Actinocatenispora thailandica: one gene and its partner. The protein of the gene in region 2 interacts with the protein of the main gene of each other region in a pairwise test. Links are inferred from orthologs where the notes say so. Each region holds a gene or a part of one and is shown on either strand. Other genes may lie near its edges.

Region 1 (14,893 bases), 3.6 Mb from region 2 along the record:
GCGGCGTCGTCGACCCGGTTGGGCTGCACGCCGACGTACACCACCGGCCGGTTGGTCACCATCGGCTGCCCGGAACCGTCCATGATGGACGCTCGGGGGCCCTGTTCGCTGGTCAGCACCAGATGCCCGTCGCCGGTCAGCTTCGGGTGCACGGTCGCGCCGTCCCAGGCGATCCGCCAGTCGCCGTCGGTCTTGGCCAGGTGCACGGTGGTGGTGTAACGCCAGTCGTGCCCGCCGAGCGGCCAGGACACCCGGACCGGTGCGCTGGCCTTGGCACCGTCGACCTGGACCGAACCGGCGGACAGCGTCGGGTGCACGTCGGCGAGGTCGCCGGCCACCTTGCGGTACGCCGAGGCCACCTGGGCGCCGCTGCCCTTGGCGTACGACGCCTTCTGCAGGGCGCCGGCGTGCCAGTCGGTCAGGAACGCGGACAGTGCCCTGCTCGCGTCGTCCCGATCCGAGCTGCAGGCGGCCAGTCCGCACGCTGTCACCAGCACCGCACCGGATGCAACGAGTCGCCTGGCCATCGCACCGAATCGCATCGCCACTCCCCACCTGTCGACCGCTTCGCCGACGGTACCGGTCGGGCCGCGGCGAGCCCGGCGCGCCCGCCCGGCCGAATGCGGCGTTACCAGGCGAGTTCGGGCAGCCGGGGCGGGGGCGCGGGGGAGGTGTGGGTCACGGCACGACGGTGACCGGCCACCGGCTGGCCCGCACCAGCCGGCCGGCGAGCGAACCGATGAGCTTGTGGCCGGCCTGCATCGAGGCGCCGACCACGACCGCGTCGGCCTGCTCGTCGTCGGCCACGCGGACCAGCTCGGTGTACGGGTCGCCCCGCCGCACCTGGAGGCTCGCCGCCACGCCGCGGGCGTTCACCAGGTCCACCACGTCGTGCTGCAACTCGTCGGCGACCTGCCCGTACGCCTCCGTCAGCGGGCCGACGTAGCCGGCGGCGAAGCCCGGCACGGTGGGGTAGCCCACGACGTAGACGAAGATCAGTCGGGAGCCCTGCCGGCGGGCCAGCCCGGTCGCGTACGCCGCGGCCCGCAGCGAGGTGGGGGATCCGTCGACGCCGACCACCATCACCCGCGGTCCGTCGGTGCCGAGCTCATAGCGCGATTGTTCGTCCACGTCCCGAGTATCGCCGGAGGCGATAGACATTCACCATACCGGCGTATCTATATCTTGCCGAACTATCCGGCAAAAGGGATACTTTCCACGCCCTTCATCGAATCGCATCAATTGGTGCGGGGCGCAGCGGGTGCGGCGAGACGGCGCCGCACCCACGGATCCCTGGGAGGCATCCATGAGGCCCACGAGGACCTCGTTCCGAGTCGCCGCGGTCGCGGCGGCCGCCCTGCTCGCCACGGGCGCCGTCGCCACCACCGCGGCGCAGGCCGCACCCAAGACGCCGGACCGGGCCGCGGTCGCCGCACTGGTCGACCGGCTCGGCACGCACACCGCGGGCAGCTATCTCGACCACGGCACCCAGATCGTCACGGTGACCGACGAGGCCAGCGCGGCGACGGTGCGCTCCGCCGGGCTGACCCCGAAGGTGGTCCGGTACTCCGCGGCGCACCTGCACTCCATCACCACCGAACTCGGCCGGAAGGCGACGATCCCCGGTACCGCGTGGGCGATCGATCCGCGCAACGACCGGGTCAACGTCACCGCCGACAGCACGGTCGGCCGCGCCGACCTGGCCAGGGTCCGCCAGGTCGCCGGCCGGTACGGCGCCGCCGCGCACGTGCGGGTGGTGTCCGGCACGTTCAGTACCAGGATCGCCGGCGGGGACGCCATCTACGGCGGCGGCTACCGCTGCTCGCTGGGCTTCAACGTCACCGACGGCAGCACCGCGTACTTCCTGACCGCCGGCCACTGCGGCAACGTGGCCGACACCTGGTACTCCGACTCCGGCTCCAGCCAGGAGATCGGCACCACCCAGGACAGCCAGTTCCCGGGCAACGACTTCTCGATCGTCAAGTACGTCGGCGGGGTGTCGCACCCGAGCACGGTCGACCTGTACGGCGGCAGCCAGCAGATCACCGGCGCGGCCAATGCCCAGGTCGGTGAGTCGGTGCGGCGCTCCGGGTCCACCACCGGGGTGCACGGCGGGTCCGTGACCGGACTCGACGCGACGGTGAACTACCAGGAGGGTACGGTCAGCGGGCTGATCGACACGAACGTGTGCGCCGAGGGCGGCGACAGCGGCGGCCCGCTGTTCGACGGCAGTACCGCGCTGGGGCTCACCTCCGGCGGCAGCGGCGACTGCTCGTCGGGCGGCGAGACGTTCTTCCAGCCGGTGACCGAACCGCTCAGCACCTACAACGTGCACATCGGCTGAGCCGGCAGGTACGGCACGGTTCGCGCGGCGCGTCGGGACGCCCCCGGCGCGCCGCGGTCGCTACAGGCGCCGGGCGAGGGCGAAGTCGCGGAACCGGGCGGCGGCCGGGGACAGCGGCCGGTCGGCCGGCCAGACCAGGCCGATCGAGCGCGTCGCCTGCGGCGTGACCGGCACCTCCACCAGGCCGCGCGGCGGCCGAGGCACCGACGGCGGCAGTACCGCGAGGCCCAGCCCGGCCGCGACCAGCCCGCGGATCGTGTCCACCTCCTCGCCGACACAGCTGAGCCGGGGCGTGAAACCGGCCGCCGCGCACAGCTCGTCGGTGATCCGGCGCAGCCCGTACCCGGGTTTGAGGCCGACGAACTCCTCGCCGCGCAGCTCGGCGAGCCGCACCCGGCGCCGGTCGGCGAGCCGATGGCCCACCGGTACCGCCACGACCAGTCGTTGCCGCAGCAGCAGCGCGGTGGCGAGCCGCTCACCGGGTTCGGGCAGCGGGCCGGTGAGGGCGAGATCGACCTCGCCGTCGAGCACCCGGCGCACCATCTCGGCGTGCCCGGCCTGCTGCAACGCGAACCGCACCCGCGGATGGTGCCGGCGGAACTCGCGCAGCAGCTCGGGCACCTGCACGCCGCCCATCGTGTGCAGGAACGCGAAGACCACCCGGCCGCTGTCCGGGTCGTGTTCCTCGACGGCGCGGCGGATGCCGGTCTCCAGCGCGGTGAGCGCGGCGCCGGCCGCCTCGGCGAGTTCCCGGCCCGACCGGGTCAGTCGCACCCGGCGGCCGGTGCGCGCGAGCACCGGCACCTCCAGCGTCTCGGCCAGCTCGGCGAGCCAGCGGCTCACGGTCGGCTGCGGTACGCCCAGCGCCTGCGCGACGTGCGTCACGTGCTCGTCGGCCGCGACGGCGCGCAGCACGGCGAGGCGCGGTGCGAGGTGCCGCACCGCGGCGGCGATCGTCTCCTCCTCGGCCATCTGCATCATCCATCCATGAATCGATCTGGTCCGACTACCGTATTGGACGAATCGATGCACTCACCGTAGCGTCGGAGCGTGAGTGTTTCGGCCACCCTCCCCGCGGTCGCGCACCGGCGCGGCAGCCCCGGCTTCCGCCGCATCACGCTGGCGTTGTTCGCCGCCGGCCTGGCCACGTTCACCCTGCTGTACTGCGCGCAGGCGGTGCTGCCGCAACTCGCCCAGTCGTACCGGCTGACACCGGCCACCGCGAGCCTCGCCGTCTCGGTGGCCACCGGTGGGCTGGCGGTCTCGATCATCCCGCTGTCCGCGCTGTCCAACGTGACCGGCCGGATCCCGATGATGACCGTCGCGCTGCTCGCCGCCGGGGTGCTGGGCCTCGCCGCCGCCTTCGCGCCGTCGTTCGAGATTCTGCTGGCGTTGCGGGCGGTGCAGGGCATCGCGCTCGGTGGTCTGCAGGCGGTCGCGATGACCTACCTCGCCGAGGAGGTCGACCACGGTGCGCTCGGCTTCGCGACCGGGCTGTACGTGGCGGGCAACGGGATCGGCGGGATGGCCGGCCGGTTGCTCGCCTCGCTGCTCGCCGATCTCGGCGGCTGGCGCCTGGCACTGGGCGCGATCGGCGTGCTCGGACTCGTCTGTACCGTGCTGTTCCGCCTGTCGATCCCGGCCTCGCGCCGGTTCGTGCCGGAACCGTTGGCGCCGCGCCGGCTCGCCGCCGCCGTCGGTCGCGCGTTCACCGACGGTGGGCTGATCCGGCTCTATGCGGTCGGTTTCCTGTTGATGGGCTGCTTCGTCACCGTCTACAACTTCCTCGGCTTCCGGCTGCTCGCTGCGCCGTTTCGGCTGTCCGCCACCCTGGTCGGCCTGATCTTCGTGGTCTACCTCGCCGGGTCCTCCTCGTCGGCGACGGCCGGCCGGCTCGCGGACCGGTTCGGCCGGCCGAGGGTGTTCTGGATCACCGCGGTGGTCACGTTGGTCGGTCTGGCCGTCACGCTGTCCGGCCGGCTCGCCCTGGTGATCATCGGCCTGGTGCTGGTGACGGCCGGCTTCTTCGCCGGCCATTCGGTCGCGAGCGGCTGGGCCGGCGCGCGCGGCCGAGCCGTCGATGCCCAGGGAGCGGCCGTATACCTGCTCTGCTACTACCTCGGCAGCAGCGTCGGTGGCTCGCTCGGCGGCGTCGCCTACGGGTACGGGAAGTGGCCCGCGACGGTCGCCTACGGCGCGGCGCTGGTCGCCGGTGCGCTGCTGATCGGGCTCACCCTGCGTCGAGGTGTACCTGCCCTGCGTCGCCGGATCCTGAGCGTTGCCGGTGAACATCGATGACGGCCTTTGCATCGCCCGCGGCAGAGGGCACCATGGTTCCGTGATGATCGGAATCGTTCCCCAACCGGGCCAGACCGTCCAGCTTTCCGGTGACGCGTCGCCCCAGTTCCGCGAGCAACCCCTCCGCCTCTTGATCACCGAACCCCCGCTTCCGTCCACTGTGGACGCCGCTCAGGGCAAGCCGGCCGAGCGGGCCAGCTGGCTGCTGCTCACCGGCTGGGAGCTCGGCCCCCGCGGTCAGCGGGTCGTGCAACGCACCGTGTCGGTCCGCACCGCCGGTGTCGCCCTCGACCAGACCGCTCCGCTCAGCCGCCGCTAGGGTCCTCGAAGCCGGCTCGACCGGACTCCGGCTCGCGCGAGCGCAGCCTCGAGGCATCCTGGGCCAGCTCGCGCATCCGGCGGCCGGCCGCAGTCTCGGCCGGCACCGTCGGCTGTCGCCGCCGTCACGGGGGAACGGCGGTCGCCCCGGGCCCTTCTCGGAACGCGTCCCGCGATGGCGCGGCCCCCTCACTGCCGCCCCCGCCCGGAACGTCGGCGCCGGGAACGGCAGCGCCCGACCGGCAGTGCTGAACCGGCAGTGCTGATCGACAGCGCCGGGAACGGCAGCGCCCGACCGGCAGCGTCAGCCGGCAGTGCTGGAACCGCAGTGCTGGAACGGCAGTGCTGGACCGCGATGCCAGAACGACGGCGCCGAGCGGTGCTGCCGGAACGATCGGTCAGCCGCGCCGGTCGGCGGCCGAACCGGGCAGCCGGATCGCCATCGTCGGCGCCTCCGCCATCACCGGTGCGTCGTCCGCGCCACTCGCGTCCGGTCGCCGGTCGGCCCGGCACAGCTGGACGCCCTCGTGCAGCTCGACCACGTCCCAGTCGCCGAGCCGGCGCTGCTGGCCGCGGTGCAGCGTGATCGTCTCCGGTACCGCGTCCGGGCCGGACCGGGTGTGCACGGTCGTCCCGTTCGTGCTGGTGTCGGTGACGACCAGGGCGCCGTCCAGCAGCTCCAGCCGGACGTGGCTGCGACTGACCCAGTGCACCGCCTCGTCGTCGAGCAGCTCGCCGAGCCGGATCCCGCCTGGCCCCTCCGGGGAGCGGCCGACCACCACCGGGGCGCCGGACGCCACCGGGAACCGGCCGCGGTCCTCGCCGCGGATCCAGATCGTCACCGAGGTCGCCTGCTGGCGCGGGCCGCCGTCGTGCATCGGCACGCCGTGCCGCGGGCAGACCGCCCGGCCGGACCGGACCCGCGGTGGCGGCTGCGCCGGGCCGGGGGTGCCGTACAGCACGCAACCCGGTTCCGGACACCGCCAGTACCGGCCGAGCACGGCCTGGGTGGCCGGATCCAGCGTCGGGCGCGGCATCGTCGGCGCCGCGCCGGGGCGGGTCATCAGCGCCGCGCCGCCGACCCCCGGTACCGGGATCAGGAACGGTGCGCCGGCCGCCCACGGGTGCCGGCCGGCGAACCGGGCGAAGTCGTCCCGGCTGACCACCGGCAGCCCGGTGTAGGCGGACAGCTCCAGCAGCCGGTCGTCCACCTCCGGCAACGCCTCCACCAGGCCGTCGTCGGCCCAGCGACGCAGCACCATCTTCTCGTTCGAGGTCAGTTCCAGGTCGGTGATCAGCGCCCGGTCGACCACCACGTAGACCTTGGCGCCGGGTTCGCCGAGATGCGTTCCGAGCGCGTCGATGACCAGCCCGAGCCGCAGCAGGTGCGCCGGCCGGCCGCCGTCGAGTTCGACCTGGCGCACGATCGGTGCCAGATCCACGATGGCGCGAGCGGCACCCGGGTCGGTGCACAGCCGTCGCTCGATCGAGTCCAAGACGCGGGTCACCTCGAAGCGCACCGTTCCTCCTCTGCTCGTGAGGGTCCATCATCGCCTACCGGGCCGGAGCTGTCGCGTTCGTCGGTGCTCGGCCGTGGCCACGTTCACCGGGCGTACCGGCACCGCGCCGGGCGGTGTCGGCGGTCGCCGCGGCCGTCGTAGGCAGGTCGAGATGCCGGCGGTCGCCGAGATGCCGGGTGGCCGGGCGGCGAGCCGGGCGGCCGGCGGGTCGGAGCCGGCCGGCGAGCCGGGCGGCCGGGTCGGAGCGGGCCGGCGAGCCGAGCGGCCGGCGGGTCGCAGCGGCCCGCCGGCCGGTGGTCAGAGCAGCGCGAGCAGTTCGTCGAGCTCGTCTGCGGCGGGCTGCCAGTCGCCGGCGGCGGCGTTCGCCCGTACCTGCTCCGGGGTGGTCGCGCCGGCGATCACCGACCCGCACGTCGGCAGCGCGGCGAGGCCGCCGATGGCGATCTCCAGCAGGCTGCGGTCGTGCTTGTCGCCCCAGGAGACGAGCGCTTCCACGGTGTCCAGTCGCTCCTCGGTGACCAGATGCGAACGCTCCGCGATGCGGCTGCCGGCCGGCAGCTCCCGGCCGCGCCGCACCTTGCCGGTGAGCAGCCCGTTCGCGAGCGGGAAGTACGGCAGGACGCCGACGCCGTAGTGTTCGGCCGCCGGTACCAGCTCGCGCTCGATGTCGCGGTCCAGCAGCGACCACTGGTTCTGCGCCGAGACGAACGGTGCGTACCCGCCTGCGGCGGCGACGTGCGCCGCCTCCGCCAGCTGCCAGCCGGTGAGGTTCGAATGCCCGACATAGCGGACCTTGCCCTCGTTGACCAGCTCGGTGAGTGCGGCGAGCGTCTCCTCGATCGGCGTCTCCGGGTCCGGCGTGTGCAGCTGGTAGAGGTCGATGTGGTCGGTGCGCAGCCGGCGCAGTGACGCCTCGACGGCGCGCCGGATGTAGGCCCGGCCGCCCTTCGCGCCGGCGGCCGGGCCGTAGCCCATGTCGGCGCCCTGGTGGCCGAACTTGGTGGCGAGCACCACCCGGTCGCGGCGGTGTTGCAGCACCTCGCCGAGCAGCCGCTCGGAGGCGCCGCCCCCGCCGTACATGTCGGCCGTGTCGAGCAGCGTGATGCCGGCGTCCAGCGCCGCGTCCACCACCGCCCGGGTACCGGCGAGATCGAGCTTGCGTCCGAAGTTGTTGCAGCCCAGCCCGACGACGGAAACCCGCAGGCCGGAGTTGCCCAGAGACCGATAGCGCATGTACCGACCCTAGAACTCCGACCTGCGGGTCCGCAGCACGGTGTGCGGGTGTCCCACCCCGTGCGCGGGTGGCTCAGGCGGCCCGGAGGGCGTCCACCAGCCGGACCCGGGCACCGGTGCGCAGCACCGCGTTGCGGTAGACCCGGCCGGCGAGCGCGACCAGCCCCACCACCAGCACCAGCGACAGCACCACCGACAGCACGATCTCCCACGGTGCGGCCACCCCGAGCGAGATCCGCATCGGCATGATCATCGGCGAGAACAGCGGGATCAGCGACAGCACCCGGCCGGCCATCCCGTCCGGGTTCGCCGGGATCAGTGACCAGCCGATCACCGCCGGTACCACGATCATCATGATCACCGGGGTGACGACGGCGTTGGCGTCCTCCTGCCGGGACACCAGCGCGCCGGCCGCGGCGAGCATCACCGCATACATCGCGAAGCCGATCACGTACCAGACGATCGCCCACACCGCGGCCCCGGTGAGCAGCGACGCGGGGATGCTCAGTACCCCGGTGGCCAGGCCGAGGCCGGCGCCGACCACGGCGAAGATCACCATCTGGATCAGCCCGACCACCGCGATGCCGAGCACCTTGCCGGCCATCAACTGCCAGGGCCGGACCGTGGCCAGCAGCAACTCGACGACCCGGCTGGACTTCTCCTCGATCACGCCCTGCGCGACCGCCTGGCCGTTGATCATCAGCGACATGTAGATGAGGATGACCGCGATGATGCCGAGCACGATCCGCTCGACCTGGTAGCCGCCGACCGGTTCGAGCCGCTGCACCGGCAGCTTCGCGGTGGCCATCGCGTGCCGCACCGCGCTCGGATCACCCTTCAGCGCGACGATCTGCTGCGTCAGCGCCTCGTGCTGCGCCAGCACGGTGAAGGTGTTGCCCAGCCCGGACGGCAGGTTCTTCTTCACCACCACCGTCGGCGCGTCGGCGGTGCCGACCAGCAGCGCGTCCAGTTTGCCGTCGGCGACCTGCCTGCGCCCGGCCCGCTCGTCGACGGTACGGACGTCCACCTTCTGGCCGGTCGCCTTGGCGGCGTTGCCGAGCGGCGTCGCGAGTGTCGAGGTCTGGCCGGTGAGCCCGACCGTCGCGCTGGACGTGCTGTTCCCGATGAAGTTCATCAGGACCAGGTAGCCGCAGATGAACACGACGATGATGACCGTGCTGACCAGGAACGACTTGGCTCGCAACCGGGTGGCCAGCTCGCGCCGCGCGATCAGCCGCACCCCACCGATGGCGCTCAAGGCGCCCGGCCCGTCGTACTGTGGGTCGCTCACGATGCGGCCTCCTCGGTGGTCGGTGCGGAGACGACGTTGCGGAACAGTTCGGTCAGCGCCGGTCGCTGCCGGGCGAACTCGTGCACCGGGCCGGTGGCCAGCGCCGCCGCGAGTACCGCCTGGTCGTCCGCGCCGGTCGCGAGCGACAGCGTGGTCCGGCCGTTGCGGTGGTCGACGACCGTCACGCCGGGCAGCCCGTCGGCCCACCCGGCCGGCGCGTCCGGGGCGAGCACCGACAGGTGGGCGGTGCCGGTGTCACGCAGCTCGTCGACCGGCCCGCAGGCCACCATCTGTCCACTTCGGACTATGCCGACCCGGTCGCAGAGCCGTTCGACCAGATCCAACTGGTGGCTGGAGAACACCACCGGGATGCCCTGCTCCGCCTTGCGCCGCAACACGTCGCTCATCACGTCGACCGCGACCGGGTCGAGCCCGGAGAACGGTTCGTCCAGCACCAGGATGCGCGGATCGTGCACCAGCGCGGCGGCCAGCTGCACCCGCTGCTGGTTGCCCAAGCTCAGCTTCTGCACCTCGTCGCCGAACCGGCCGGCGACGCCGAGCTCCTCGGCCCACTGCCGCGCCGCTGCCTGTGCCACCGGCCGCCGCATGCCGTGCAGTTCGGCGAGGTAGGTCAGCTGCTCGCCGACCTTCATCTTCGGGTACAGCCCGCGTTCCTCCGGCATGTACCCGATGCGGCGCCGGGTCTCCGCGGTGATCGGCTCGGAGTCCCACCGGACCTCGCCGGAGTCGGCCGCGAGCACCCCGAGCACGATGCGCATCGTGGTGGTCTTGCCGGCACCGTTGCTGCCGACGAAGCCGAACAGCTCGCCGGCCCGTACGTCGAAGGTCATGTCCTGCAAGGCAACCACGTCGCCGTAGCGCTTGGAGACCGCGTCGATCGTGAGGCGCGCGTCTGCCACTGTCTGCTCCCCCTTCTGCTCCCGGTGGCCCGCGGCCACCGGATGTCTTGCGTGACCGGTCACGGCCGCGCGGCGGCCTCTCCGGACGGCGCGGCGTCGCCCGCGACGATGGCGCGCAGCGCCGCCACGTGTGCCTGGTACGCGGTGCGGCCGGCGTCGGTGAGCGCCAGCCAGACCCGCTGCCGGGTGTTGCGGGTGGCCCGCCGCTGCTGCACGTACCCGGCGTCGACCAGGACCGCGACGTGCTTGCTCAGCACCGACGCGGAAACGTCCAGCTTCTCCTGCACGGTGGCGAACTCGGCCGACTGCACCGCGTCCAGCAGCGCGCAGATGCGCAGCCGGTTCGGTGCGTGGATGGTCGGATCGAACCGGGGTTCGGTCGTCATGCCGCGCCGACGCAGCCGCTCTGCCGGCGGCGCGCCGCCCGGCGCATCGGCACCGCCCACAGCAGGATGGCGAGGGCGAGCACGCCGGAGCCGAAGAAGCCGATCCACCACCGGTCGTAGCTGGTCGCGAGGCCGATCGCCACCGCCATCACCAGCCCGGAGCCGAGCCCGGGGAGCACCAGGTGCCACACCTTGAGCCGCTGCAACCGGACGGTGAAACCGACCTCGCGCATGTACCCGCGAAGCACCAGCAGGAGCAGGACCACCCAGCCGGCGAGGCCGACGACTCCGAGCACGGCGCCGAGCGCGCCGGACGGCAACAACTGGACCGTCGGCATCACCGAGATCAGTGCCGCGATGGCGATGAAGTACCACCAGGGCGGGACGGTGCCGTCGAGCGCGCGGCGTGCCTGCTCGACCTCACGCAGTGCGGTGGCGGCGTCGGCCGGGCTGGGGAGCGACAGGTGCTCTGTTTCCATGGTGGAAAGTCTCCGGGTTGGTTTCCACCTTGTCAAGTGACGAGTTTCCACCCTGGAAAAGCATGCGGTCGGGTGGCCTGGCCCCACTGGCACCCAGGTGTGACGAGGCGTGTCGTACCTGGGCGGCACGACGGGGTCGCCCCGGCCCGCCTACCGTCGGCGTGGTGCGGGACGAACGGGTTGCGGGAACGTGGCGACAGGTGACGGGCGCCGGGTGGCGTGGCCTGCGGCAGCTGTTGTACGGGGCGGACACCCCGATCCGCTGGCCCGGCGGCCGCCGGCGCTGGCTCAGGTGGGCGGCCCGGATCGCCGTGCTGGTGGCCACCGCCGTGCTCTACCCGGTGACGATGATCACCACCCTGAACGGCCATCCGGGCGAGCACAGCACGATCGTGCTGGTGCTCGCCGTGGTGCAGCTGCTCCCGCTGGTACTCGCGCTGCGCTACCCGCTGATGGGGTGGCGGATCGGGCTGCTCGCGGCGCTGCTCGCACCGGCGGTCCGGTCCGCCCCGCACTGGGGCTCCTGGCCGTGGGAACCGGCCCAGATCCCGATCCTCGCGGTCGCGTTCGTACTGGCCGGGCTGCGGTACCGGCGGGCGGTGCTGTGGTGGATGTGGGCGCTGATGGCCGGCGTACTGCTGGTCCACGTCGACGCCGGCAACGCGCCCGGCGGCCTGGCCGCGCTGACCGTCGGTACGGTCCTGGTCGACCTGATCGGATCCCGGCTGCGGGCCCAGCGGGCGCTGGTCGCCGAGACCGGGCGCACCGAGCTGGAGAAGGCGCGCCGGGCCGCGCTGGAGGAACGCACCCGGATCGCCCGGGAACTGCACGACGTGGTGGCGCACCACATGTCGCTGATCGTGGTGCAGGCGCAGACCGCGCCGTACCGGCGGGACGACATCTCGCCCGGCGCCGCCGAGGAACTCGACTCCATCGGCGCCCAGGCGCCCAGGCGCGCAGCGCGCTGGTCGAGCTGCGCCGGCTGCTCGGCGTGCTGCGCAGCGACGAGAGCGCCCTGCGGGCGCCGCAGCCCGGACTGTCCGATGTGGACGAACTGGTGGCCGGCAGCCGGCGCGCCGGGGTGCGGCTGACCTACCACGTCACCGGCACCGAGCAGGACGTGCCGGGCGCGGTGCAGGTCTGCGCGTACCGGCTGGTGCAGGAGGCGCTGTCGAACGCGACCCGGCACGCCGCCGGTGGCCCGGTCGACGTCACGGTCGAGGTGACGCCGGACCGGGTCGGGTTGCGGGTGCACAACGGGCCGGGCACCGACCGTGGCCCCGCCGTTCGTCGCGCCGGCGGCTCCGGGCACGGCCTGGTCGGGATGCGCGAACGGGTCGCGCTGCTCGGTGGTGAGCTGCACCTCGGGCCGGACCCGGACGGCGGGTTCACCGTCGCCGCCGACCTGCCGGTCGCCGTGCCGGCGCCGGCCGGGGTCGGTCCGGAGTATGACGCGGGATCCGGCTCCACGGGGTGACGTCCCGGGGCCGGCCCCGGCCCTAACTTTCGCCGCAGTGACGACGGGTGGGTGCGACGCCAGGCTGGCGATCGCCCGCCACCCGGGGCGAAGGGACGGGCGATGCGACCTCGACGGGGACGGCTGGCGCTGGCGTTGCTCAGCGCGGTGCTGCTCGCGGCACCGGCGGCGAACGCGGTACTGGACGGGCCGGCGACGCCGGCCGCGGCGGCGGCACCGTCCGGTACCGCGGCGTGGCGGGCGGATCCGCGGCGGCTGCCCGACCCGGTGACCGCGACGCCGGCAGCGGTGCATGCGGCGCTGGCGGGCGCGCCCGGCTCCCTCGCGACCCGGTATCCGGAGGTGGTCGGCGAGCTGGACGGGGCGCCGGTCGCGCTGCGGTACCGGGCGAACCGGGCGGCGATGGCCGCGACCGGCGCGCCCTACGCGGGCTGGCGGGGACGCTACCTGCTGTTCGATCCGCGCGGGGACGGCCGGGTCGCGCAGGTGTTCGGTGACCTGTCCACCGCGGATCGGATCGCCGTGCTGGTACCGGGCGTCGACGACCGGCTGGCCAACTTCCACCGGGGTCTCGGCGGCAAGGCGTACCGGTCGCCGGCGGTGCAGGCGGCGAACCTGTACCGGGCCGCGGGCGGCCGGATCGCGGTGGTCGCCTGGCTCGGGTACCAGACGCCGCACGGGGTCGGCATCGACGCGGCGCGGGAACGGTTGGCCGCGACCGGTGCGGTGGCGCTGCGCCGGTTCGTCGCCGGGCTGACCGCGCTGCGCCCCAGCGCGACGATCGCGCTGCTCGGGCACAGCTACGGGTCGACCGTCATCGGCCTCGCCGCGCGGTACCTGCCGGGGCAGGTCACCGACATCGCGGTGTTCGGCAGCCCGGGGATGGGCGTCGGTACCGCCAAGGCGTTGCATTCCACCGCCCGGGTCTGGGCCGGGCAGTCCCGGCACGACTGGATCCGGTACGTGCCCGGGCTGCGGCTGTTCGGCTTCGGGCACGGCCGCAAGCCGGCGGACCCGGCGTTCGGCGCCCGGGTCTTCCCGACCGCCGACGTCAGCGACCACGACCACTACCTCGCCCCGGGCACCGAATCGCTGGATGCGTTGGCGCGCATCGCCAGCGGCATCGGCTCGCCGGGTCGCGTGCAGCTCGCGGCGGCGGCCGGCCGGACGGGGGGTGCGGCATGAGTACCACCGAGCTGCCCAGGGCGGCGACCGGGGCCGGCCCGGTACCGGGCTCGGAAACTGCTGGTACGAGGGCGAAGTGGCGCGGTTGGGCGGGTCGGCTCGAGGCGGCGACGCCGGCGCACCGGGACCGGACGGTCGATGCGTTGCGGGCGCTCGCGATGCTCGGCGTGGTCCTCGGGCACTGGCTGGTGTCCGCACTGGTCGCCGACCCGGCCCGGCCCGGCGTGCTGACCAACCACAGCCCGCTGTCCGGGTGGCCGGCGGCCGCGCCGGTCAGCTGGCTGCTGCAGCTGCTCGGGCCGTTCTTCTTCGCCGGTGGCTACGCGGCGGCCCGGGGCAGTCGCGGCCGGGCGGCGCTGCCGTGGCTGGCCGGCCGGTTGCGCCGGTTGGTACTGCCGGTGCTGGCGCTCGCTGCCGTGTTCGTCCCGGTGGCGGCGGTGCTGCCGGCCGCCGGGGTACCCGGGCCGACCCGCCAGGTGGTCTGGTCGCTGGTGTCGCACCCGCTCTGGTTCCTGCTGGTCTACCTGCTGCTCACCGCGCTCACGCCGGTACTGCGCCGCCTGACCATCCAATGTGGACTGTGGTGGCTGCTGCCGCTGGTGGGCCTGGTCGGCCTGATCGACACCATGCGGCCGGGCGGGCTGCCGGGCTGGCTCACGATCACCGTGGTGCCGGTGGGCTGGGCGGTGCCGTACACGCTGGGCATCGCGCTGGCCGAGCGGAAGCTCACCGACCGGGCCGGTGCGGTGCTGCTGCCGGCCGGCGTGCTCGCCGGTGCCGCCCTGATCGCCGCGGGGTACCCGGCGAGCGCGGTGGGCGTACCCGGCGACGGTTGGTCGAACCTGGACCCACCGTCGCTGTTCACGCTGGCGCTGGCCGCCGCGCAGCTCGGCCTGTTCCTGGTGCTGCGCCGGCGGCTGGCCCGGCTGCTGCGGCGACCGGCGGTGTGGGCGCCGATCGCGGTGCTCAACCTGGCCGCGATGACGATCTTCTGCTGGCACCAGAGCGCGCTGCTCGCGGTCAGCTTCGCCGGGCTGCCGTTCGGCCCGGTACCGGGGCTGCTGAGCCCGGTCGGTGCCGACTGGTTCGCCCTCCGGCTGCTCTGGCTGCCCGCGTTCGCGGCCGTACTGGTCGGCTGCTGCCTGGTCTTCCACCGCGTCGAGACGCTCGGTGCCCGGCGCCCGGCGGTGAGCCGCTGACCGGCCGGTACCCGGGTGTGCCAGGACCGCGGGTTCGGGCCAGCATTCGCGATGATCATGTCACAATCTGTGAGTGCTGACACACTGGCGGTTCTGCCGGCCATGACGGATCCTCGGCACCCCGGCTCGGTGATGGCGCGCGTGGGCCGGTTCTGCGCGCGGCATGGCTGGTGGGTCGCCGCCGCCTGGCTGGTGCTGCTGGTCGGTGCCACGGTCGGCAACCGGCTGGCCGGCGGCACGTAC
Region 2 (15,726 bases):
TCGACCTCGCGCTGCGGCCGGCGGCCCGGCGGATGCTCGCGGTGCGCGCGGCGGCGATCGGCTCGCTGCGCGCCACCCTGACCGGCCGCGGCTTCCTGGAGGTCGAGACGCCGATCCTGCAGCGGGTGCACGGCGGCGCGAACGCTCGGCCGTTCCGCACCCGCTCCAACGCCTACGATCTCGACCTGTACCTGCGGATCGCGCCGGAGCTGTTCCTCAAGCGGCTGTGCGTGGGCGGCGTCGGCGCGGTGTTCGAGCTGGGGCGCGACTTCCGCAACGAGGGGGTCGACGCCACCCACAACCCCGAGTTCACCATGCTGGAGGCCTACCAGCCCTACACCGACTACCAGGACGTCGCGGAGCTGGCGCAGACGCTGATCCAGTCGGCGGCGACCGCGGCGTTCGGCGCGCCGGTGCTGCGTCGTACCGCCCCGGACGGGTCGGTGTCCGACGTGGACATCGGCGGCCGGTGGCAGCGGCGCACCGTGCACGAGGCGGTGGCGGCGGCGGTCGGCGCCCCGGTGACGGTGGACACCCCGGTCGCGGAGCTGGCCGCGCACGCCGACCGGCTGCACGTGCCGTACCAACCGGACGAGAGCCACGGCGAGCTGCTGCTGGACCTGTACGACAAGCTGGTCGAGCGCCACACCGTCGAGCCGACGTTCTACCTGGACTTCCCGGCCGACGTGTCGCCGCTGACCCGCGCGCACCGGCGCGACGAGCGGCTCGCCGAACGCTGGGACCTGGTCGCGTTCGGGGCCGAGATCGGCACCGGCTACACCGAACTGACCGACCCGGTCGAGCAGCGGCGCCGGCTCACCGAGCAGTCGTTGCGCGCCGCCGGCGGCGACCCGGAGGCGATGGAACTCGACGAGGACTTCCTCACCGCCCTGGAGTACGGCATGCCGCCCACCGGCGGCCTCGGCCTCGGCGTGGACCGGCTGGTCATGCTGCTGACCGGGCTGTCCATCAGGGACACGCTGGCGTTCCCGATGGTGCGCCCCGGGGGACGGTCCTGATGCCGGCCGGACAGCCCGGCGTGCTGCGTTCCCGCTCCGGGCTGGTCCGGCTGGACGGCGAGCTGGTGCACCTGGTCGACGGCGGCAGCGGCCCGGCGGTGCTGTTCTGCTGCGGGCTCGGGCAGAGCTGGTTCGACTGGGACGCGGTGATCCCGCTGCTGCGCGGGCACCGGCTGGTCCGGCTCAACCGCCCGGGTCTCGGGCTTTCCCCGCGCTCCGCGAGGCCGTCCACGCTGGAGGTCGAGGCGGCCCGGATCGCCGCGGCCGCGGACCACGTCTCTCCCACCGCGCCGGTCACCGTGGTGGCGCACTCGGCCGCCGCACTGCACGCCGAGGCGTACGCGCGCACCGCACCGCACCGGGTCGCCGGGCTGGTGCTCGTGGACCCCAGCTACGAACCCGACGCCGTCGCGACCGAGCAGCCGCTGCGCGCGATCGAGACGGCGGCCCGGCGGGCGGACGCGCCGCTGTCCGGCCTGCTGGCCGCCGTCCCGGTCGGCCGCCTGGTCGGCCCCGCAGCAATGCGCCTGGGCTACCGGCTGAGCACCGCACGGCGGCTCGCCGGGCCGGACCGGCCGGGCTGGCCGCGCCGCCCGGACCCGGTACCGCAGGCGTTGGAGGCGGTGTACTCGTCGGGCGACACGCTGGCGGCGATCGTCGCCGAGCTCACCGGGTACCGGGGGCAGGCGGTGGCGCTGCGGGCGATGCGTGCCGCGCCGTTCCCGGCGGTACCGGCACGGGTGCTCGCCGCGACCTACCGGCGTACCGCGGAGCGGGCGGCCGCCTGGTCCGCGGCCACTGCGGCGCTCGCCGCCGAGCTGTCCGCCGACCACGTGACGCTGCCGGACGCGGCGCACCTTGCCATGCTCGACCGCCCCGACGCGGTCGCCGCCGCCGTCCGCGCCGTCACCGACCCCGGATCCGGATACTGAGCCGCCTCGTCGGGGATGGTCGGGGTCGGCTCAGGCCGGTTCGCCGAAGCGGGCCAGCAGCACCGCCGAGACCACCGCGAGGGCGAACCCGCCGGCCGCGACCGGCCAGTACCCGGGCCGGGTCGTGTCGCCGAGCAGCAGCACCCCGACCGCGGCCGGAACGACCGACTCGCCGAGTACCAGCGCCGCGGTCGCCGCCGCCACCGCACCGGTCTGCAACGCCGTGGTGAACGACGCGAACGCGGTCACCCCGGCGACGATCGCCAGGTACGCCGCGGGGTCACGGACCAGGTGCGCCGGTGAGAGGTCGGGCAGGATCCGGGCCGCGATCGCGACGATGCCGAAGCCGAGCCCGCCGGCCAGCCCCAACGCGCTGCACCGGGCCGGGTTGGGCAGCCGGTTCGCGCCCAGCGCAGCGAGGACGAGCACGCCGGTCGCGGCGACCAGCCCCCAGCGAAACGCGGCGCCGACCGTCGGCGCTCCCTCGGCGCCGGCGGAGAAGCCGATCGAGGCGAGTCCGACGCAGACCCCGGCGACCGCGATCCACTCGTTGCCGGACAGCCGCACCGACAGCAGCGGTACGGCCAGCACCGCGGTCACCGCGAGCGAACCGGCGATCGCGGCCTGCACCGCGAACAGCGGCAGCCCGCGCAGCGCGACGATCTCGGCCACGAACCCGGCGAGGTCGAAGACCAGCCCGAGCAGGTACGGCCACCGCAGCACGACGCGGAGCAGGCCGGCCAGGCCGGAGCCGGCGGGTTCGGTGCGCGCCGCGTACGCCTGGAGGGCGGAGGCGACGCCGAACGACACCGCGGCGCCGAAGGCCGCGAACAGGCTGCTGATCACCCGGTCAGGCTACGGGCCGGGCCCGACGCGGAGATGCTCGCGTCGACCACGAGCGCGGCGTGGTCGGAGTAGAACCCGCCGGGGCCGTGGCACGGCAGCCGCCGCCGCACGGTCTCGGCGGCGCGCACCCGGACCCGGCGCTCGTCGACGAACACGTAGTCGATCCGGTGCGGCAGCCGCTGGTCGCCCGCCGGCCGGTCGAAGGTACCGCCGGGATCGGCGGCCGGGTCGGGGTGCGCCAGCCGGTACGCGTCGGCGAAGCCGGCCTTCGCCAGCCGCGCCGTGACCTGCCACTGCGGTCGTACCTGGCGCCGGTAGTCCGGGTCGCCGGCGGCCAGGTCCAGGTGCGACTCGGTGTTGAAGCCGCCGGCGAGCAGCACCGGGGTGTCCTGCCCGGCCGGGCTGTCGGCCAGTGCGGCCGGCAGGTGTTCGGTGAGGATCTCCTCGATGTTCGCCAGCTGCGGCAGCTCCAGCAGGGCGAGCTGCTCGTCGTTGCGGGTGCGTTCGGCGCCGTCGACGATCTCGGCGACGGTGGCCTCCAGCGCGTCGGCGATCGCCACGTCGAAGCGCAACCAGGTGTCGAAGACGGCGACGTCGCCCCCGTCCGGCAGCTGCAGCCGCAGGCCACCGAAGTTGTAGCTGTCCACGGTGCGGCCGGCCGGTGCCGGCAGCCGGTCGAGCACCGGCAGCCGGGTGACGATGGCGAGATTGTCGTCGGTACCGTCGACGGCCAGCCGGTGGCCGCGGTAGTCCGGGTGCCCGGCGGCGTGCAGCCCGGCCACGATCCGGTCGGTGGCGCCCTCGGTCTCGACGCAGCACAGCACGTCCGGCGCGAGGTGGCCGATCAGGTCGGTCATCTGGTCGAGCACGTCACCGGCCGGGGTGCCGGTGCCGCCACGGCACAGGTTCCACGCCATCAACCGCAGTTCGGACATCGGGCCAGTCATCCGTCACACCTCCGCCGCGGGCGCGGACCCGGTGTCCTCGCGACACGAGCTGCCCGCACCCGGGTGGGTGCCGGGTAGTGCCGCCGCCACGGCCTGTCAGGCTACCGCGACCGCGCGCGGCCCGGCGCCCGCTCTGCGGCCGAACGTACAGTTCGACCGTTATCCCCCAATTGCCGCGCGGCGGGGGCCGGCCATCGGTGGCCGGACCCCGCCGCGCTTCGACCTGGCGTCAGTGCGCCCCGGCGCCGGCCGGTTCGCGCTCCTCGTCCAGCGGCGCCTCGGCCGCCTCCCGGCGCAGCCGACGCCTCTCCCGCCGGCCCTCCACCATCGTGTACAGCGCCGGCACCAGCAGCAGCGTCAGCAGCGTCGAGGACACCAGCCCACCGATCACCACGATCGCCAGCGGCTTCGAGATGAACCCGCCACCCCCGGTGAGCCCGAGCGACATCGGGATCAGCGCACAGATGGTCGCGGCGGCGGTCATCAGGATGGGCCGCAACCGGCGCCGGCCGCCCTCGACCACCGCGTCGGCCACCGACATCCCCTGCCGCCGGTACTGGTTGATCAGGTCCATCAACACGATCGCGTTCGTGACCACGATGCCGACCAGCATCAACAGGCCGATCAGCGACGCCACGCCCAGCGCGGTGTTGCTGGCCAGCAGCGCCACGATCGCACCGGTGGCCGCGAACGGCACCGACACCAGCAGGATCAGCGGCTGCACCAGCGAGCGGAACGTCGCGACCATGATGATGAACACGATCGCGATCGCGGCGAGCAGTGCGATCCCCAGCGACTTGAACGCGTCCGACTGGTCCGATCCGACGCCACCCATGCTCCAGTCGGCGCCGGTCGGCAGCTTGAGCGCATCCAGCTTCTTCGTCAGGTCGGAGGTGACCTGGCCGGTGTTGCTGCTGGTCGCCGTCGCGGAGATGGTCGCGCTGCGGTTCCGGTCGGTGTGCGAGATCGTCACCGGACCGTTGACCTGCTTGACCGTCGCCACGCGGGACAGCGGCACGGTACCGGTCGCCGTCGGTACCGGCAGCGCCTTGAGCTTGTCCAGCGTGGCCGGTGCCGCACCGGTCCGGACCACCACGTTGCGGTCCGCCCCGTTCAGTTCGATCTTCGCCGCCGGCGCGCCCTGGAACGCCTGCTGCACCAGCTGGGTGATCGCGGTGTCGGTCAACCCGTACCGGGCCGCCTCCCGGTGGTCGACGGTCACCTGCACCTGCGGGTTGGTGGGCGCCAGGTCGCTCTCCACGTCACTGAGCCGGCCGGTGTGCCGGAAAGCGTCCTGGACCTGCTTCGCCGCCGTGCGCAGCGTCTGGTCGTCCGGCGCGGTCACCACCACCTGCACCCTGCTCGCACCGAAGCCCGTGACGTCCCCGAACGTCACGTCACCGACACCGGACAGCTGGTCGATGTCGTGCCGCAGCGAGTCCGACAGCTTGTCGGTGTCGGTGCCCTCGGTCACGGTGACCTGGAAGCTCGCCTGGTTGGCACTGCCGGCGCCGAAGCCGCTGGATCCGACGGTCGCCTGGTACGACTTGATGTCCGCGTGCCGGCGCAGCACGCCCTCGATCTTCTTGGCCGCGTCGCTGGTCGCCGCCAGGCTGGTGCCGACCGGCATCTTCTCGGACAGGCTCAGGGTGTCCTGGCCGGACGAGTCGAGCAGGTTGGTCTTGAGCCCCGGAGCGAGCGCGAGCGTGCCGACGAACACCACGACGGCGATCAGTACGGTGACGAACCGGTGCCGGGTGGCGAACCGGATGACCGGCACGTACGCCCGTTGCAGCGGGCTGCGCCGCTCCTTCTCCACCGCCTTCTGGCGGGCCAGGTCGGCCTCGGCCGGCGAGACCCGCTTCGGCGCCTTGAGGAACCAGTACGCCAGCACCGGGGTGATGGTCAGCGCGACCAGCAGCGAGGCCAGCAGCGCCACCACCACGGTGATCGCGAACGGTGCGAACAGCTCGCCGACCATGCCGCCGACCAGCCCGATCGGCAGGAACACCGCGACCGTGGTCAGCGTCGACGAGGTGATCGCGCCGGCCACCTCGCGCACCCCGGACAGCACCGCATCGCGCTTGGGTTCGCCGTACCCGAGATGTCGCTTGACGTTCTCCAGCACCACGATCGAGTCGTCCACCACCCGGCCGATCGCGATGGTCAACCCGCCCAGCGTCAGCAGGTTGAGGGTGTCGCCCTTCAGCCACATCACCAGCAGCGCGATCATCACCGACACCGGGATGCTGACCACGGTGACCAGCGTCGCCCGGACCGACAGCAGGAAGATCAGGATCACCACGACGGCGAAGAGCAGGCCCAGCATGCCCTCGGTGAACAGGTCCTTGATCGACTTCTGCACGTAGGGAGCCTGGTCGGAGACGATGGTCAACTCGCCGCCGCGGCCCAGGTCGGACGTGAGGTCGGACAGCTCGTCGCGCACCTTGTTGGAGATCGCGACCGCGTTGCCGTTCGGCTTCATGGTGATCGACACGCCGAGGCTCGGCTTGCCGTTGGTACGGGTCAGCGACGTCGCCGCCGACTCGGTGACCTTGACGCTCGCCACGTCACCCAGCCGTACCGGCTTCGCGGCGTGCTGCCCGCCCTGCTGGCCGGAGCCCTGCTGGCCGGGCTGGCCCGCACCCGGTCCGCTGCCGCCCTGCTGCCCGGCGCCGGCCGACGCGGCCGCCGGTGACAGGTAGAGGTCCTTGATCTGCTGGACCGAGTCGAACTTGCCGCCGACCTGCACCGACAGGCTCTTGTCGCCCTCGGTGAGGGTGCCGGCCGAGGCCTGCGCACCCGCCCCCTGCAACGCGGTGATCACCGCGGTCGGTGCGAGGCCGGCCTTGGCCAGCTTCGCGGTGTCCGGCGTGATCGTGACCTGCTGGTCGCGCACCCCGGTCACGGCGGCGTCCTTGACCCCGTCGATCTTGCGCAGCTTCGGCGCGATCGTGTCGGTCAGCCGCTGGCCGAGCTGCTGCTGGGACAGCGACCCGGACGCGGCGAGCGTGACCACCGGCAGCGAGTCGGTGCTGCCGGCGAACACGTTGGTCTGCGCACCGTCGGGCAGCCGCGAGTCGATCCGGTTGACCGCCTGCTCGATCTTGTTGGTCGCATCGTCCAGGTTGGTGCCGTACTCGAACTGGGCCAGTACGGTGGCGGAGCCGGACTGCGAGGTCGACGTGACGCTCTCCAGGTTCGGTACCGCCTGGATGGCGTCCTCGATCGGGGTGGTGACCTGCTCCTCGACCACCTGCGGCGAGGCACCCTGATCGGTGATCATCACCGCCGCGATCGGGAACTGCAGCGACGGCAGCAGTTGCTGCCGCAGTGATGGAATGGAGTACGCCCCGAAGCCGATGATCACGACGGTGATCAGGGCGACGAGGCTACGGTTGGCGAGACTGAGCCGGGACAGCAGCCACATACTGGCTTTCCCCTCGTTGTCCGGGGCCGCGGGCGAGGTGCCCATCTGCGATCTGACCGCGGTGATCGCGCCGCCACACGGACCCGCCAGTCCGGCGCGCGGCCTCGATCACTAGTACGGTTCAGAGAAACAGTTTGGCTGACCCGAAGTATCCGGTCGGCACCGACCCCCGGTCCGACACGGAAAGTGGCCGGACGGATACCAGACGGATGGGGAGACGGACGTGGCCACCGGCGACGAGCTGATCGGCAGGATCCTGGCGGACGGGCGGCGGCTGCAGCAGGCCGCGACCCGGTTGCGACCCAGCCCGATGCTCGACCTCAACCTCACCATGCAGCAGCTCAAGGTGCTGATCGCGCTGGCCCGCGGCGCCAGCTCCGGCCAGGCGCTCACCGAGGTGCTCGGCGTCCGGCTCGCCACCGTCACCGGCATCGTCGACCGGCTCGCCGCCCAGCAGCTGGTCAGCCGGCGGGAGGATCCGCACGACCGGCGGGTGCGGCGGGTGGAACTGACCGCCGCCGGCCGCCGGCTGCTGGACCGGCTCAACGAGGCCGGCGAGTTCGCCACCCGACGGCTGCTGGAACGACTCGACACCGACGGCCTGCGCACCGTCGCGGCGGCGATCCGGTTGCTCTGCGAGGCCGCCGAGGACGAGGCCGGCCGCGACGAGACGGCGGCCGGACACGAAACGACGGCCGACCCGCTGCGGGGTCGGCCGTCGTGACGGTCGTGTTGGCTGGTCAGGCTGCGTCCAGGCCACCGGAACCGGCCAGCTCGCGCAGCCGGTGCAGCGCCTGGATCTCCAGCTGCCGGATCCGCTCCCGGGACAGCGAGAACCGCTGCGCCACCTCGGTGAGCGAGTGCTCCCGGCCGTCGTCCAGCCCGTACCGGGCGCGGACGATCCCGGCGGAGCGGTCGTCCAGGTGGCCGAGCAGGCCGTCCACCCGGTCGCGCTCCATCCCGGCCAGCACCAGGTCCTCCGGGCTGGGCGAGTCGGTGTCGGCCACCAGGTCACCGAGGTTGGTGTCGCCGTCGTCGCCCACCGGGGTGTCCAGCGACACGGTGTCCTGCGACCAGCGCTTGAGTTCGTTGATCCGCTCGACGCTGACCCCGAGCGCCTTCGCCAGCTGCTCGGCCTCGGGCTCCTGGCCCAGTTCACGGGTGAGCTGACGGGTCATGTTGCGCATCCGGTTGACGTCCTCGACCAGGTGCACCGGCAGCCGCACGGTGCGCTCCTGCTGCGCGATGGCCCGGCTGATCGCCTGCCGGATCCACCACGTCGCGTAGGTGGAGAACTTGAACCCGCGCTCGTAGTCGAACTTCTCGACCGCGCGGACCAGACCGGTGTTGCCCTCCTGGATCAGGTCGAGCATCGGCATGCCGCTGCGCACGTACCGCCGGGCGATGGAGACGACGAGCCGCAGGTTCGCCTTGACGAACTGCTCCTTGGCCCGCTGCCCCTCGACGACCAGCCGGGTCAGCTCCGGCTTGGACGCGCCGCGCACCGTCTGTCCTGCTTCGAGCAGCTTGTCGGCATAGAGGCCCGCCTCGACCGACTTGGCCAGATCGACCTCACCGGCCGCGTCCAGCAACGGCGTCTTGGAAATCTCGTGCAGGTAGACACCGACGAGGTCGCGCTCCTCGGCGACTTCGTCTGTGCGGATACCCGTGTCGTTCGCCACGTTCGCCGTCCTCCCGTTGTGCTGAGCTGCCCGCTGTGCGCCCTGCCACTGCGTACAACGTCCTACCGACCGGGCTGATTCCGAGCTAGGGTGTATGGCCCATCACCGCAACCGGCTGCCCCCGCGGCCGATCCGGTAGTCTCCCGGTCCCTTCATGTAACCGTCCTCGCCTGCGGCCAAGCCTGGTAGAGACTGGGAGAAAGCTGAAAACCTCTCCGACGGCCCCGCCACGCCTTCCGGCGCACCAGACTGTTGCCAGGCTCGCCGACTCCCCGAGCATCGAGCCCACCCGCAACACTGGTTAGACGTCCGAGAGGGGCGCGCATGGCACACAGTGAGACGACGACCACTCCAACCGGTGACGGCACGGCGTTATTCCGCGCGGCCCGAGACTTCCTGCTGGCCCACCGCGAGGACTACGAGCAGGCCTACCGCGACTTCCACTGGCCGGCGCTGACCGGCTTCAACTGGGCCCGCGACTGGTTCGACGCGGTACTGGCGGCGGAACGGCCCGACCAGATCGCCCTGCGAGTCGTCGAGGAGGACGGCAGCGACACCGAACTCACCTTTGCCGACCTGAGCGAACGGTCCACCCAACTGGCCGCCTGGCTGGCCACCGAAGGGGTCGCCCGCAACGAGCGGGTCATCGTGATGCTCGGCAACCAGATCGAGCTGTGGGAGACGCTGCTGGCCCTGATGCGCCTCGGCGCGGTCGTCATCCCGGCGACCACCCTGCTCGGCCCCGCCGACCTGCGCGACCGGATACACCGCGGCGAGGCACGGCACGTGGTGGCCCGCGCCGCCGACGCGGCGAAGTTCGCCGACGTGCCTGGCTCCTACACCCGGATCGCGGTCGGCGAACCGGTCGAGGGCTGGCTGCGTTATGCCGACGCGTACGGGTTTCCCGGCAGCCCGCCGGAGCCGGAGACCGCCGCGACCGACCCGCTGCTGCTCTACTTCACCTCCGGTACCACCGCACAGCCGAAACTGGTCGAGCACACCCACCAGAGCTACCCGGTCGGGCACCTGTCGACGATGTACTGGCTGGGGCTGCAGCCCGGCGACGTGCACCTGAACATCTCCTCGCCGGGCTGGGCGAAACACGCCTGGAGCAACCTGTTCGCGCCGTGGAACGCCGGCGCGACCGTGCTGGTCTACAACTACCAGCGGTTCGACCCGGCAGCGCTGATGGGCGTGCTGCGCGACGCGGCGGTGACCACCTTCTGCGCCCCGCCCACCGTGTGGCGGATGCTCATCCAGGCCGACCTGTCCGCCGCCCGGCTGAGCCTGCGCGAGGTGGCGAGCGCCGGCGAGCCGCTCAACCCGGAGGTCATCGAGCAGGTCCGGCGCGGGTGGGGGCTCACCATCCGGGACGGGTACGGCCAGACCGAGACCACCTGCCAGATCGGCAACCCGCCGGGCGCGCCGCTCAAGCTGGGCTCGATGGGCCGGCCGCTGCCCGGCTACCGGATCATGCTGGTCGACCCGGCGACCGACGCGGTGGTGACCGACCCCGGGGTGGAGGGCGAGATCTGCATCGACCTGGACCATCGGCCGGTGGCGCTGATGACCGGGTACCGGGACGACCCGGAGCGCGGGGCGGAGGCGATGCGCGGGGCGCGCTACCACACCGGCGACGTGGCGAGCCGGGACGCCGACGGCTACCTGACCTACGTGGGGCGGGCCGACGACGTGTTCAAGGCGTCGGACTACAAGATCTCGCCGTTCGAGCTGGAGAGCGTGCTGCTGGAGCACCCGGCGGTGGCCGAGGCGGCGGTGGTGCCGGGCCCCGACCCGGTCCGCCTCGCCGTCCCCAAGGCGTACGTGGTGCTCGCCGCCGGGGCGGCGCCCGACGCGGCGACCGCGCGCGACATCCTGCGCTACGCCCGGGAGCACCTGGCGCCGTACAAGCGGGTACGGCGGCTGGAGTTCGCCGAGCTGCCGAAGACCATCTCGGGCAAGATCCGCCGGGTCGACCTGCGCCGGCGCGAGGAGCAGGTGCACGGCACCGGTGTCGACGCCGCGGTGCGCTCGCCGAACGAGTACTGGGAAGAGGACCTCACCGACAGCCCGTGACCGCGACTCCGGCGCCGGAGGACCCGGACCGGGCCGAGCCGGGCCTGGGCCGGGTCCAGGCCGAGCCGGGCCTGGGCCGGGTCCGGGCCGAGCCGAGCGTGGGCCGGGTCCGGGCCTGGGCCGGGTCCGGGAGACGTTCCTGGGCCGGGGTGCGGCACCAGCCGACCCTGCGGGCCCTCCCGGCGGTCGGCTGACACGAGCCGGCGCGAGGGCGGGTCAGCCGCCCGCGGTGGGGCCGGAGCCGGCCGCCAGGGCGGCGACGGTGATCGCGCCGTGGCCGCAGACCGGGCCGTACGACCAGCCGGCTCGCACCGACCCGGAAACGCCGGGCAGCGCGACCCGCAGCCCGTGCGGGGGCGGCTCGCAGTTGCCGGTCTGCGACTCGCCGCTGCCGGCCACCGCGCCCCAGCTGGCCGCGGCGTACATGCTGGCGTGCGCCTTGAGCGTCACGGTGCTCGGCCGCTTGGCGGTGTCGTGGGTGACCGAGGTGCTGATCTTGCCACCGGTCGCGGACACCAGCTGCAGGCCGACGTAGCCGGACGACTGACAGCTCGCACCGGTGTTGGTCAGGATGATCGAGGCATGGTGGGTGCCGGCGGCGGCACCGAGCGGCCGTACGGTCGCCTTCACCTGTCCGGGCCGGCACCGCTTCGACGCCGGTACCGCACCGCCACCGGAAGCCGCGGTCGAGCCGGCCCCGGAACCCTGACCGCCGGACGACGGGCCGCCCGAGCCGGTCTTCCCCGACGATCCGGACTTGCCGGACGATCCGGAGCCGGCCGAGACGTGCAGGCCGCCGCTCGGGGTGGGGCTGCCGGCGTGCGACGCGTGGCCGGCGGAGCCCTTGCCGGAACCGGACGCGTCGTCGTGCGACGAGCCGCACCCGGCCAGCAGCAGGGCCGCCACCGCGGCGGCACCGGCGGCGGCTGCGCGGCCGTTCGACCACCAGTGACGAGTACTCATCGGTGCCTCCTCGGCGGTGCCCGTACCGATGGGAAGTGCCCGTTGATCGTAGGTTCTGTGGTGATTTCGCGCAGCCCGCAAGACCGAATCGACGCCGACCCGGGATGCTTCGGCACGCGGCACGCGGCACGGTCGCGTCCGCAGCCGCCGGGCGGATGCCCCGCCCGGCGCCACCAGACCGCCGGCCGGGGACGGTCACCCCAGCGGGGCACCGGGCGGGTCGAGCGGGCCGGTCAGGTAGTGCTGGACGACCGGACCCACCCAGCGCACCAGGTCCTCCAGGTCGGCGGAGGCCAGCGGTTCGATCGCCAGTACGTGCCGGGCGAGGGCGAGGCCGACCAGGTGCGAGGCGGCCAGCGTGGCCCGCAGCGCCGCCCGGTCCCCGCCGGCGCCGGCCACCAGCGGGCCGAGGACCTCGGCACTGAGCGCCTCGCGCAGGGTGCGCGCCGCCTGGTCGTGGGAGAGCACCGAGGCGACCAACGCCCGTAACTGACGGTTGCTCGCCGGGTGTTGCCAGAGCCCGAGGTAGAGCCGGACCAGCCGGGCGCCGAGGTCGGCCCGGTCGCCGGCGGCGAGCAACCCGATCGCCTGCCGTACCTCGCCCGGCAGCTGCATCGCGGCCGCGAACAGGTCGTACTTGGTGCCGAAGTAGTGGTGCAGCAGTGCCGGGTCGACGTCGGCCGCGGCGGCGACGCGGCGCATCGTGGCGGCCGTGTACCCGTGCGCGGCGAACTGTTCGCGCGCCGCGTCCAGGATCTGCTCCCGGGTGCGCTGCTCCCCCGGCCGGCGCCCGACCGGGCGCCGGCGGCCGGTCGGGCGGTCGGTCATGCCCCGAGCCTAGCGAAAACTCATCGGCTGTTGAATTGCCCGCCGGTCGCGATTACCGTGCTGTACAGGGGATCCGACCGGGGTGCGCGTCGCCCCGGGTGCGCCGAGCAAGGCCGACCGCAGTCGCCGCCGGCCGGACAAGGACTGCGCGGATGCGGGCGATGGTGCTCAAGGAGTTCCTGGAACTCCGCCGGGACAAGCGGACGATGGCGATGATCATCGGGCTGCCGGTGTTGCTGCTGGTGATCTTCGGGTACGCGGCGAGCTTCCACGTCGACCGCCTCGACACCGACGTGTACGGGCCGAACGCCGCGCAGGTCGCCGGCCGGCTGCCCGCGCCGTACCACGTCGCCACGGTCGATCCCGGCGGCGATGCGAGCCGGGCACGGGCCCGGTTGCGCGACCGCCGGGCGGATGTCGTGGTGGTGGCCGGCTCCGCCGGCAACGTCGCGTACGTGGACGGCTCGAACCTGTTCGCCGCGCAGGCCGCGGTGGCCGCGGCCGGCCGCACCGCGGGGCTGCTGACCCCGCGGGTGCTGTTCAACCCGCGGCTCGAGACGTCCTGGGTGATGGTGCCGTCGCTGGTCGGGATGATCCTCGCGTTCGTCGGCACCATCGTCACCGCGATCGGGCTGGTCCGCGAGCGGCAGGCCGGCACGCTGGAGCAGCTCGCGGTGATGCCGTTCCGGCCGGCCGACGTGATCGCCGGCAAGATCGTGCCGTACTTCGCGCTCGCCGCGTTCGACATGGTGCTGGTGACCGTGCTCGGCTGCCTGCTGTTCGGGGTCCCGTTCGCCGGCAACGTCGCGGTGTTCGCCCTCGGCGCGGCGCTGTTCCTGTTCGTGGTGCTCGGCGTCGGCGTGCTGATCTCGACCGTGTCGCGCAACCAGGGGCAGGCGATGCAGCTCGCGCTGATGGTGATGCTGCCGCAGATCCTGCTGTCCGGGATGATCTTCCCGCTGGAGTCGATGGCCGCCGGGGTGCGCTGGATCGGCTACCTGCTGCCGCTGACCTGGTTCAACAAGATCGCCAACGGCGTGATGCTGCGGGACGCCTCGCTCGCCTCGCTGGCCCTGCCGCTGCTGGTCCTGACCGGCATGGCCGTGCTGGTCTTCGGCGCCGCCGTGCTCCGGTTCCGCCGCGACCTCGCGCCGGCGATGCCGGGCGCGCCGAGCGAGCAGGACGTGGCCGGCGAGGTGGCGGCGCGATGACCCCGGCCGGCCGCTCGGCGGGCGGTGCCGGTCCGGCCGCCGACGGCGCAGGCGGTGCCGGGGCGGCGGGTTCGGGCGCTCCCGCGGCGGCGGGTGCGGACTGGGGCGCCTACCGGCTCACCGTCGCCTACCGCGGGCGGCCGGCGCTGTCCGAGGTGACCTTCCCGGTACCGCGCGGAACGGTCACCGCCGTCGTGGGCGGCGACGGCGCGGGCAAGACGACGCTGCTGCGCGCGCTGGTGGGGGCGGTACGCCCGGCGGCCGGCCAGGTGCGCGCACCGGTGCCGGCCGAGTGCGGCTTCCTGGCCACCGGCGCGGCCGGGGTCTGGGCCGAGCTGACCGTCGCCGAGAACATCGCGTTCGTGGCCGCCGCGTACCGGCTGCACGGTGGCGAGCTGGCGCGGCGCCGCGACGAGTTGCTCGCCGCGGCGGGCCTGGCCGACGCGCGCCACCGGACGGCGGCGCGGCTGTCCGGCGGGATGCGGGCGAAGCTCGCGTTCTGCCTCGCGCTGCTGCACCGGCCGCGGCTGCTGGTCCTCGACGAACCGAGCACCGGCGTCGACCCGGTCAGCCGGATCGACCTGTGGCGGCTGATCTCGCGTACCGCCGCGGACGGTACCGCCGTCGCGATGGCCACCAGCTACCTGGACGAGGCCGAGCGCGCCGGCTCGGTCCTGGTGCTCGACGCCGGCCGACCGATCGCCGCCGGGACGCCGGACCAGGTCGTCGCGGCGGCACCCGGTACCGTCACCGCGCCGTTCGGGTCCGGGCCGCCGGCCGACCGGGCGGTCGGCTGGCGACGTGGCCGCCAGCGGCGCGGCTGGCATCCCGGCCCGCCGCGACCCGGCGACCGGCGCGTCCGCCCCGACCTGGAGGACGCGGTCATCGCGGCGACGCTGGCCGCCCGGTTCGATGCGCGGCCGACCGGAGCGAGACCGGCCCCGGCGCCGCCGGAGCGGTCCGCGCCCCCGACCCGTACCGAACGCTCGCCCGGCCCGGCGGATCGGCGGTACCGGATGAGTGCCCCGGTGCTGGTCGCGGCCCGGGCGGTGAGCAAGAACTACGGCCCGCTCGCCGCCGTGCGTGAGCTGTCGCTGTCGGTGTCGGCTGGCGAGATCGTCGGTTTGCTCGGCGCCAACGGTGCCGGGAAGACGACGCTGCTGAAGATGCTGCTCGGCCTCGTGGTGCCCAGTTCCGGGACGGTGAGCGTGTTCGGCCGCACGCCGTCCCGGGCGACCCGGGGCCGGCTCGGCTACGTACCCCAGGGGCTCGGCCTGTGGCCGACGCTGACGGTGCGGGAGAACCTGGCGTTCGCCGCGGCGGCGTTCCGGGCCGGCGCGGCACCCGTACCGACCGGCCCGCTCGCCGAGGTCGCCGACCGGCTGGTCGCCGACCTCGGCCTCGGGCTGCAGCGCCAGCTCGCGTTCGCGGCCGCCCTGCACCACCGTCTCGACCTGCTGGTACTGGACGAACCGACGTCCGGGGTGGACCCGCTGTCCCGGGCCCGGCTCTGGGACACGGTGCACGAGCAGGCCGAGTCCGGCGCCGGGGTGCTGGTCACCACGCACCACCTGCAGGAGGCGCAGGAGTGCGACCGGCTGGTGCTGCTGTCGGCCGGTCGCCTGGTCGCCGCCGGAACCGAGGACGAGATCGTCGCCGGTACCACCGCGTGCGAGGTGCTGAGCGGCGACTGGGCGGCCTCCTTCACCGCGCTGGAGGCGGCGCGGCTCGCCGTGACCCTCGCCGGTCGCCGGGTCCGGCTGGCCGACACCGATCCGGCGGACGTGCGCGC

What was found.
Region 1: the proteins of Athai_RS17810 (region 2) and Athai_RS01925 interact in binary tests that used the Bacillus subtilis proteins (3 or more experiments, as listed by UniProt). The link is inferred for Actinocatenispora thailandica from one-to-one orthologs.

Annotation. Positions count from the first base shown.
Region 1 is NZ_AP023355.1:410,867-425,759, forward strand. Bases 6,896-9,886 are described here. They hold Athai_RS01925 (ABC transporter permease), read right to left. Parts: upstream 9,005-9,886; coding sequence 7,787-9,004; downstream 6,896-7,786. Other genes in these bases: Athai_RS01920 (aldo/keto reductase), read right to left, coding at 6,896-7,713; Athai_RS01930 (ABC transporter ATP-binding protein), read right to left, coding at 9,001-9,855. Also shown: Athai_RS01885 (penicillin-binding transpeptidase domain-containing protein), read right to left, coding at 1-497; Athai_RS01890 (universal stress protein), read right to left, coding at 679-1,161; Athai_RS01895 (S1 family peptidase), read left to right, coding at 1,307-2,344; Athai_RS01900 (LysR family transcriptional regulator), read right to left, coding at 2,405-3,322; Athai_RS01905 (MFS transporter), read left to right, coding at 3,395-4,642; Athai_RS01910 (hypothetical protein), read left to right, coding at 4,686-4,961; Athai_RS01915 (FHA domain-containing protein), read right to left, coding at 5,359-6,480; more of Athai_RS01920, read right to left, coding at 6,778-6,895; Athai_RS01935 (transcriptional regulator), read right to left, coding at 9,984-10,310; Athai_RS01940 (hypothetical protein), read right to left, coding at 10,307-10,789; Athai_RS01945 (sensor histidine kinase), read left to right, coding at 10,990-11,880; Athai_RS01950 (sensor histidine kinase), read left to right, coding at 11,835-12,266; Athai_RS01955 (alpha/beta hydrolase), read left to right, coding at 12,369-13,451; Athai_RS01960 (acyltransferase family protein), read left to right, coding at 13,448-14,650; Athai_RS01965 (MMPL family transporter), read left to right, coding at 14,783-14,893.
Region 2 is NZ_AP023355.1:3,989,013-4,004,738, forward strand. Bases 3,774-7,597 are described here. They hold Athai_RS17810 (efflux RND transporter permease subunit), read right to left. Parts: upstream 7,220-7,597; coding sequence 3,974-7,219; downstream 3,774-3,973. Other genes in these bases: Athai_RS17815 (MarR family winged helix-turn-helix transcriptional regulator), read left to right, coding at 7,398-7,597. Also shown: bifunctional lysylphosphatidylglycerol synthetase/lysine--tRNA ligase LysX, read left to right, coding at 1-1,019; Athai_RS17795 (alpha/beta fold hydrolase), read left to right, coding at 1,019-1,951; Athai_RS17800 (hypothetical protein), read right to left, coding at 1,982-2,797; Athai_RS17805 (endonuclease/exonuclease/phosphatase family protein), read right to left, coding at 2,794-3,744; more of Athai_RS17815, read left to right, coding at 7,598-7,898; Athai_RS17820 (sigma-70 family RNA polymerase sigma factor), read right to left, coding at 7,915-8,856; Athai_RS17825 (AMP-binding protein), read left to right, coding at 9,181-10,932; Athai_RS17830 (hypothetical protein), read left to right, coding at 10,929-11,126; Athai_RS17835 (DUF4232 domain-containing protein), read right to left, coding at 11,149-11,895; Athai_RS17840 (TetR/AcrR family transcriptional regulator), read right to left, coding at 12,091-12,723; Athai_RS17845 (ABC transporter permease), read left to right, coding at 12,876-13,934; Athai_RS17850 (ATP-binding cassette domain-containing protein), read left to right, coding at 13,931-15,726. UniProt on the Bacillus subtilis protein: Required for self-resistance to surfactin, an antimicrobial lipopeptide surfactant produced by B.subtilis. Also required for swarming motility.